DNA from 2 places in the Anoxybacillus sp. FSL W8-1294 genome. Region 2 is predicted to be linked to the other one. Evidence: predicted binding sites of a transcription regulator. Region 2 holds the regulator's gene; the other holds the start of a gene.
What was found. Region 2 encodes LexA, which represses DNA repair genes until DNA is damaged. Its sites were predicted from a motif close to CGAACATATGTTCG; they were not measured.

Region 1: a site for LexA is predicted at 2,318-2,331, ahead of uvrB (excinuclease ABC subunit UvrB). Genes of this name have one in related genera too.

Annotation. Positions count from the first base shown of each region.
Region 1 covers NZ_CP150179.1:2,588,613-2,593,049, forward strand. The annotation lists gene uvrA (excinuclease ABC subunit UvrA) at 1-275, opposite strand, end outside; gene uvrB (excinuclease ABC subunit UvrB) at 279-2,255, opposite strand; gene NSQ23_RS14175 (CsbA family protein) at 2,360-2,584, opposite strand; gene NSQ23_RS14180 (PDZ domain-containing protein) at 2,586-3,752, opposite strand; gene NSQ23_RS14185 (MerR family transcriptional regulator) at 3,930-4,358, shown strand; gene NSQ23_RS14190 (S41 family peptidase) at 4,399-4,437, opposite strand, start outside.
Region 2 covers NZ_CP150179.1:1,518,866-1,523,302, forward strand. The annotation lists gene tkt (transketolase) at 1-328, opposite strand, end outside; gene NSQ23_RS08130 (DUF896 domain-containing protein) at 473-703, opposite strand; gene NSQ23_RS08135 (recombinase family protein) at 710-1,405, opposite strand; gene yneA (cell division suppressor protein YneA) at 1,426-1,728, opposite strand; gene lexA (transcriptional repressor LexA) at 1,883-2,500, shown strand; gene glnA (type I glutamate--ammonia ligase) at 2,545-3,879, opposite strand; gene NSQ23_RS08155 (MerR family transcriptional regulator) at 3,934-4,338, opposite strand.

The DNA of each region.
Region 1 (4,437 bases), 1.1 Mb from region 2:
CGGCTTGTCGTTTTTTGATCAATCGAAATGGCGGGTGACAGCCCTTCAATCGAATCGACATCAGGCTTATCCATTTGCCCTAAAAATTGCCGAGCGTATGCCGATAATGATTCGACATATCGCCGTTGCCCTTCCGCGTAAATGGTGTCAAATGCAAGCGATGATTTTCCCGAGCCCGATAAGCCGGTAAGCACAACGAGCTTGTTGCGCGGAATGACGACATCAATATTTTTTAAATTGTGTGCTCGTGCACCTTTGACGACGATATGATCCATTCGTTACACCTCAGCTTTCAATTGTAAGATGAAATCGCGCAGTTCTGCCGCACGTTCAAAATGAAGCGCTTTTGCAGCTTCTTTCATTTCTTGTTCAAGTTGGGCGATGAACGCAACACGCTCTTCTTTTGATAAATGACGAACATCTTTCGTTTCGTACGTTTCTTTTTCTTCCGCGGCAAATGTCGCACGAATAACATCTGGAATGTCTTTTTGAATCGTTTTTGGCACGATACCATGCTCGCGATTATATGCTTCTTGAATGGCGCGGCGCCGCTTCGTTTCATTGATCGCAATTTCCATTGATTTCGTGATCGTATCAGCATACATAATGACATGCCCGTTCGCATTGCGCGCCGCCCGTCCAATCGTTTGAATGAGTGAACGTTCAGAGCGTAAAAATCCTTCTTTATCGGCATCTAAAATAGCAACAAGCGATACTTCTGGAATATCAAGCCCCTCACGCAATAAGTTAATGCCGACAAGCACATCATATTTTCCTAATCGTAAATCACGAATAATTTCAATTCGCTCAAGCGTTTTAATTTCCGAATGCAAATATGCCACTTGAATACCAATATCTTTCAAGTAATCGGTTAAGTCTTCCGCCATTTTTTTCGTCAATGTCGTCACAAGCGTTCGTTCTTTACGAGCGATGCGCTTTTGAATTTCATCGACTAAATCGTCTATTTGCCCTGCGATCGGTCGCACATCAATCGTCGGATCTAACAACCCTGTCGGACGAATAATTTGCTCGACGACTTCTGGACAATGTTCAAGCTCATACGGACCTGGCGTCGCAGATACGTAAATGACTTGATTCACTTTTTGTTCAAATTCTTCAAACGTCAATGGCCGGTTATCGAGCGCCGATGGCAAACGGAAGCCGTGTTCAACAAGCACTTCTTTTCTCGCTTTATCACCGTTATACATGCCGCGAATTTGCGGCAATGTCACATGCGATTCGTCGATGACAATTAAAAAATCATCAGGAAAATAATCTAGTAACGTATAAGGCGTTGAACCCGGTGGACGCAACGTTAAATGGCGTGAATAGTTTTCGATGCCTGAACAAAAACCCATTTCTTTCATCATTTCAATGTCGTAGCGCGTCCGTTGTTCTAGTCGCTGCGCTTCAAGCAATTTTCCTTGCTCACGCAACTCATGAAGCCGTTCTTCTAATTCCTTTTCAATATTTTCGATGGCTAGCTTCATTTTCTCTTCACGCGTGACGAAGTGCGATGCTGGGAAAATCGCCACATGTTCTCGCTCTGCCATCACATGCCCCGTCAATGCATCTACTTCGCGAATGCGCTCAATTTCGTCACCAAAAAACTCAATGCGAATGCAATGCTCATCACGAGAAGCTGGGAAAATTTCTACGACATCTCCGCGCACGCGAAACGTTCCGCGGCGAAAATCAATATCGTTTCGTTCATATTGAATGTCGACAAGGCGACGAAGCAAATGATCCCGCTCGATTTCCATGCCGACGCGAAGCGAAACGACAAGTTCGCGATATTCTTCAGGCGAACCTAACCCGTAAATACATGAAACGCTTGCGATAATAATGACATCGCGTCGTTCAAATAACGCAGACGTTGCGGAATGGCGTAATTTATCAATTTCATCGTTAATGCTTGCATCTTTTTCAATGTACGTATCCGTCTGTGGTACATACGCTTCCGGCTGATAATAGTCATAGTAGCTGACAAAATATTCAACAGCATTGTTAGGAAAAAATTGTTTAAACTCGCTGTATAGCTGCCCCGCTAACGTTTTATTATGAGCGATGACGAGCGTTGGTTTATTGACTTGTTGAATGACATTAGAAATCGTAAACGTTTTACCTGTTCCTGTTGCTCCAATCAACGTTTGATGTTTTTTTCCTTGTTGAATCCCTTCGACAAGCTTCGCGATCGCTTTCGGCTGATCGCCTTGAGGCTTATAAGCGGATACTAATTGAAATGTGTCCACAATCGTCCCTCCACTTCATTTCTATTTTCATTGTACCATATGACGAAACCGAAAAGCGAAAAATACGAACAAATATTCTATGAAAAAACCTGCCCATTTGGACAGGTTTACGATTGCTTTTGCTTTTCTACCATTCGTTTAGCATACAAAAATCCGACGATGAGCGACGCTATATCAGCAACAATTTCATGCAATTGATCGGTATATCCTTTCACATACGATGCTACGAGCAACGCGACAGTAAGCAATGTACCGACATAATGGTTATACGTGACTCTCGTAAATAAAATAACTAACAACGCTGGTACAATTAACGCTAACAAAAACCACATATTATCCCTCATCTCTTACGAATAACAGCCCGAGTTCGTGATGTTCCCCTTCAAATAAAGCCGTTTGTGCAAAGCGAACTTCCCCGCTTTCGTTCAATACTTCTAGCTTACAAAACGCACGATTTTGTTGCAATGCTGCGTAAAATTCATCTTCCGTCACGACCGGTATACCGTTTACCTTCACGATCACTTCCCCAACCGAAAGCGCCATTTTATGTGCTGGCGTATCCGGCAACACGCCTAAAATGACAAGCCCATTCGCTCGTTTTGTAAAATACGGAGGCCGCTTTTGTTCATACAATTTCGCTGATAAAGCAATCCATTCCCTCCATAAAATAGCGACAACTGCAACAACGATCGCTAGCGGCTCCCACCAGTAGCTAGCAATCGCTAGCAAACTAACAACCGTAGCGAGCCAACCGATGCGCTTTGCGATCCATTTCGCCATATGAGTAGGCATGTTTGTTTGCACGCGGTGGGAAAAGCCAAGTAAAAACGGCACGAGAACAAATGAATACGCATCACCGCCTGAAATCATCGGCCACCACGCTGCAAACGGCGTCACTCCCTCTCCTGGCACAGGAATAATAAAAGGTACGAGCCAAAGACGTTGCATCATTTGTTCACCGATGACAAGTCCCCGCTTGCTCGTTACAAGCCGCGGCGAGCTAAGCTCTGCTCCTTCACGGTAAACGAGCCACATTTCGACAAACAAAAGCAACCCGATTAAAAGCGCGATGGCAGTCACATTTGTTTCCGTCATATGCGGGAAAAAACGATCAAAAAACGGCTGTGCCCACTCCATTTGCGCAAAAAAACTAACAGTAAATATAACGATGCTCCCGATATATGCAGGTGATAACAATCGAAGTTGCATAAAAAAACTACATATGATCGTCACCATTGCCCAAAGGACGAGCGTATCGTTTGGAAGCACAATCCCTGCCCCAACAGTCACAATTGAAAAAATGATTGCGAACCAGCTACGTGAACGAACGATCGCACGCAGCTCACGAGAAGAACGATAGACGCGCGTATGAAAATCGCGCCGCTCGCGTTGCACGCGACGCCAACCAATAAACAACGCAAAGATGAACGCATAATATAGTAATGGTTGCAGCCAAAACGTTCCGAATGCTTTCAACCATTCTAGTCCCCATACTTCCATTTCCATCATCTCCGTTTTTTCCGATCCTCTATGTTGTATTGTAACAAATTTCAAACGGTTATGGTTGACGAAAATCCACTTTCTTTGACGAATGAACACTAGTTTTGTCAATAAGCAAGGAATTTTATAAAACATGTCTAACTTTTTTCTTAACATGATCGGAAGGGGCGTGGAAACATGGAACTGAAGACGAGCGGAGTGGCAAAGCGGCTTGGGGTATCGACAAAAACGGTGCAACGGTGGGTGAAAAAATATAACATTCCATGCACAAAAAATGAAGCTGGACATTACGTATTTACGAGCGAAGCGATTGAACAATTAGAAAAATATAAGTTTCTCAGTATCGATGAAGAAGAAAAAGAACATGTGGAGTGGGAAGAAGTAGAACAGCGATTACACGAACTGGAACGGAAAATCGAACAAAAAGCAGATGACGTCGTCTCCTTTCAATTGCTGCAACATCGCCGCGAAATGGAAGAAATGCTTCAATATATGCAACAGCTCGAACAACGCATCGCACAACTTGAAAAACAAAAACAAATCGAACCAGCTATCGAGCAACCAACAAAACAAAAACGACGTGGCATTATTAGCTTCTTTTTATAATAGTTTCCCCCTGCCTTCAACATGGGCAGGGGGATATGTTTTATTTCGCAATGAGTTGCAATGCCCGTTTTAATTGCTC
Region 2 (4,437 bases):
CTGGGGTATGACCGTATTCTGGATGTCCCGGTGTTTTACTTCCCCATTGACGAAACTGCTTAATATCTTCCATCGTGACGTCGTAACCACTTAAATGGAGCAAGCTATACAATAGCATTGAACCATGTCCTGCTGACAGCACAAAGCGATCGCGATTAAACCACTTTGGATTGCGTGGGTTATGATTCATAAACTTCGTCCATAGCGTATACGCCATCGGTGCTGCGCCCATCGGCATACCCGGATGACCGGAATTAGCTTTTTCGATAGCATCAATGGACAACGTACGAATCGCAGCAATCGATAATTGTTCAATAGAGTGTGTCATCGTCTTCATCCTTTCATTTGTAAACATGTTCATCTTTTATGATATAGAAAAGTTCGTAAAATGTACAATGCTTCACAACATTTTTTTGACAAACTAACGAAAAAAGAGAACATCTATACTCGTATGTTCTCTATGATAGGCGTATTAATGCAGGCGTTTTTTCTTACTATCCTTTAATTTTTGAGGAGTGACATCGTTTCCGTTCGGATCAATGACTTTCACGGCATGCAACGTTTCGATCATTGACGCACGAAACGCCGCAATATACTCTGTACGAAGTTGGAGTTGCTCTTGTTTTTCTTCGTCCGTAAGACCTTCCATTTTTGCTTTTTTAGCTAATGCATTAATTCGTGCTATTTTTTCAGAAGATAACATTTAGCCTCATTCCTTTGTATTGAATTTTTTGCTCGTATCATCATACAAAAACTTTTCTTTGTTGACAAGTTGTTCGTATTCTTTGTATCGCCGATGAACAGTCGCTTTAGATACATCATAACCAAATGAACGAAGCGTAGCCGCAATTTCTGTAAACGTTAAGCCATTTTGGCGTAAACGAACAATATCTTCAATCGGCACATCTTTCCGATCGCGTCCAGCGTGTTCACCAATGTTGCGCAAATTGTTTTCTGGACGATATCCGTTTTGGACAGCTCGTTGCATGCCACGTTTAATTTTTAAGTTATGTATCTTTCTTTGGTATTCTTCAACAATACTAATAATCTCTAACACCATCGAGTCTGCTTCTGATAATTGAAGCTCCCCGCGATGACTTACCGTATACACGCGAATCCCTTCCTTTTGTAAACAACGAAGAAGAGCAATTTTTGCATTTCCTCTTCCAAGTCTTGTTTCATCTTGAACAAGAACGACGTCAATACGATGTTGTTTGATTGCATCGAGCAGCTCCATAATTCCTGCGCGCTCGATATCATAACCGCTTGCTTGCTCTTCAATGATTTTGACAACATTCATGCCATATTCCGTTGCAAGTTGTTTAAGTTCCTCTCTTTGTCTTTGTAAAGATGTTTCTTGCGCTTGCTTCGTCGTACTTACACGACAATAAATAATTGCGTTCATTCGCCATCCCTTTCTACTGACTATTGTTTGTTAACGACAAGCTGGTTCTCGCCATTTGATTTTAACACAGGGATCACGATTTTTTCACCAACAATTAATCGGTCGTCTGAACGTCGATTGACTTCCATCACCCATTCAATAAATTGTTGACGGGACAATCGATGTTCATGTTTATACTTATCCGCTAGTTCCCATAATGTATCACCAGCTGATACAGTAATTTCAACATACTTTTCTTTATCAACAGATTGTGTTACATGTAAAAAAGCCCACACGAACAATGCACTAAATAAGATCATCATCACGTAATGTATTTTTCCCATATCATCTACTCCCTTAATACAGAACGTTTGTTTGTATTTATCATAACGAGAACTTTTGTTCGTGTCAACCTTTTTTTTCGAACTTATGTTTGTATCCATGTACGAATATATGTTATAATGTGGGCAAAGATTGAAAAGGAAGAGGTGTATAAAGATGGCGAAATTATCAAAACGACAACAACAAATTTTGGACTTTATTAAACAAGAAGTGCGCACGAAAGGGTATCCACCATCAGTAAGGGAAATTGGCGAGGCAGTTGGTTTAGCTTCAAGTTCTACCGTTCACGGACATTTAGCTCGTTTAGAAAACAAAGGGTTCATTAGACGTGATCCAACAAAACCTCGTGCCATTGAGATTTTGGACGAACATGAATCCATCCCGAGAACAAATGTCATCAATGTCCCAATCGTTGGAAAAGTCACAGCCGGACAACCAATTACTGCAATTGAAAATATTGAAGAATACTTCCCCCTCCCAGAACGGTTCGTCTCACCAGATGATCAAGTATTTATGTTGCAAATTGTCGGAGAAAGCATGATTGAAGCCGGTATTTTAGACGGAGACTACGTAATCGTCCGTCAACAACAAACAGCAAATAATGGGGATATCGTTGTAGCGATGACGGAAGATCATGAAGCGACAGTAAAACGGTTTTTTAAAGAAAAAGACCATATCCGTTTGCAACCTGAGAACTCTTCAATGGAGCCGATCATTGTCCAAAACGCTACAATTTTAGGAAAAGTCATCGGCGTATATCGATCTATCCATTAAGAAAAAGAAACGGAAAAAAGCTAACGGAAAAACCGTTAGCTTTTTTAGTAAAGGCTCATATATTGTTCACGTTCCCATGGATGCACAGCCGTGCGGAACATATCCCATTCAATTTCTTTCGCTTCGACAAAGTGTTCGAATAAATGTTTACCAAGCGCATTAACAATTACTTCATCCGATTTTAAGTTTTGGAGCGCTTCTGCTAATGTCGCAGGTAAGTCAACAATACCTTCTTCTAAACGCTCCTCTTTTGTCATCACATAAATGTTGCGGTCAACTGGCGCAGGAGGCGTCAACTTGTTTTTAATACCATCTAGTCCGGCTGCCAACAATACAGCCATGGCCAAATATGGATTAGCTGCAGGATCCACACTACGCACTTCAATTCGTGTGCTCATGCCGCGTGACGCCGGGATACGAATAAGCGGGCTACGGTTGCGTGCCGACCACGCCACATAACAAGGTGCCTCATAGCCTGGAACAAGACGTTTGTAAGAGTTTACCGTTGGGTTTGTTACCGCTGTAAAGTTTGGAGCGTGCTTTAATACACCGGCAATAAACTGTAATGCTGTTTCACTTAGTTGTAGCTGACCGTTCGGATCAAAAAAGGCATTTTCACCATTTTTAAAGAGCGACAAGTTACAATGCATACCAGATCCGTTTACACCAAAAAGTGGTTTTGGCATAAATGTCGCGTGCAAACCGTGTTTACGTGCAACAGTCTTGACGACAAGCTTAAATGTTTGAATGTCATCACACGCTTTTACCGCATTTGCATACTTGAAGTCAATTTCATGTTGCCCTGGCGCAACTTCATGGTGAGACGCTTCAATTTCGAATCCCATCTCTTCTAATTCTAATACAATATCCCGTCGGCAGTTTTCTCCTAAATCGGTTGGTGCTAAGTCAAAGTAACCGCCATTATCGTTTAACTCTAATGTAGGCTCTCCTTTTTCATCTAACTTAAACAAGAAGAACTCTGGCTCTGGCCCTAGGTTGAACTCTGTAAATCCGAGCTCCTTCATTTCTTTTAGTACACGTTTTAAGTTGTAACGCGGACATCCCTCAAACGGTGTACCATCCGGATTATAAATGTCACAAATAAAGCGTGCCACTTTTCCTTTTTCAGCTGTCCATGGGAAAATAACGAATGTATCTAAATCTGGGTACAAGTACATATCTGATTCTTCGATGCGAACAAATCCTTCGATCGATGATCCGTCAAACATCATTTTATTATCGAGCGCTTTTTGTAGCTGGCTCACTGGAATTTCTACGTTTTTAATCGTGCCGAGAATGTCAGTGAACTGCAAGCGAATATACTTTACATTCTCTTCCTTTACAATACGAAAAATGTCTTCTTTTGTGTACTTAGTCATACATATTCCTCCCCCAAAATGAAAAGATCATTTATGTTAAAAAACATAAATTTTTTAATGAAAAAAACGAGCGATATCGCCTTGACGAAGTGAAGCGCGATTAAAGCGACCTGCTTGCATCAGCTCGGCACGCAAAAGTTTGCGCAACTCCGCTTCCGACAAACCTTGCTTCATGACTTTCGGCGCAACAGGTGACGTTGCTTCAGCGTGTTGTTGCTGACGTGAAGCAAAAATTTGTTTAATTCCCGCCAAATTAACCCCTTGCTCGATTAGATCTTTAATTTCAAGCAACCGATCCACGTCATTAAACGAGAACAACCGCCGATTACCTTCTGTCCGTGCAGGTGAAATAAGACCGTGTTCTTCATAATAACGGATTTGACGTGCTGATAAATCTGTTAACTGCATAACGATACCGATAGGAAATAACGGCATGGAGCGACGAATTTGACTATTCATGTCGACCCCTCCTTACGTAATACGTATTTTTATTTTATTCTATGTTACTCTATATGTCAATGATACGTTATATTTTATTACATATTTTTTTCTGAGAGA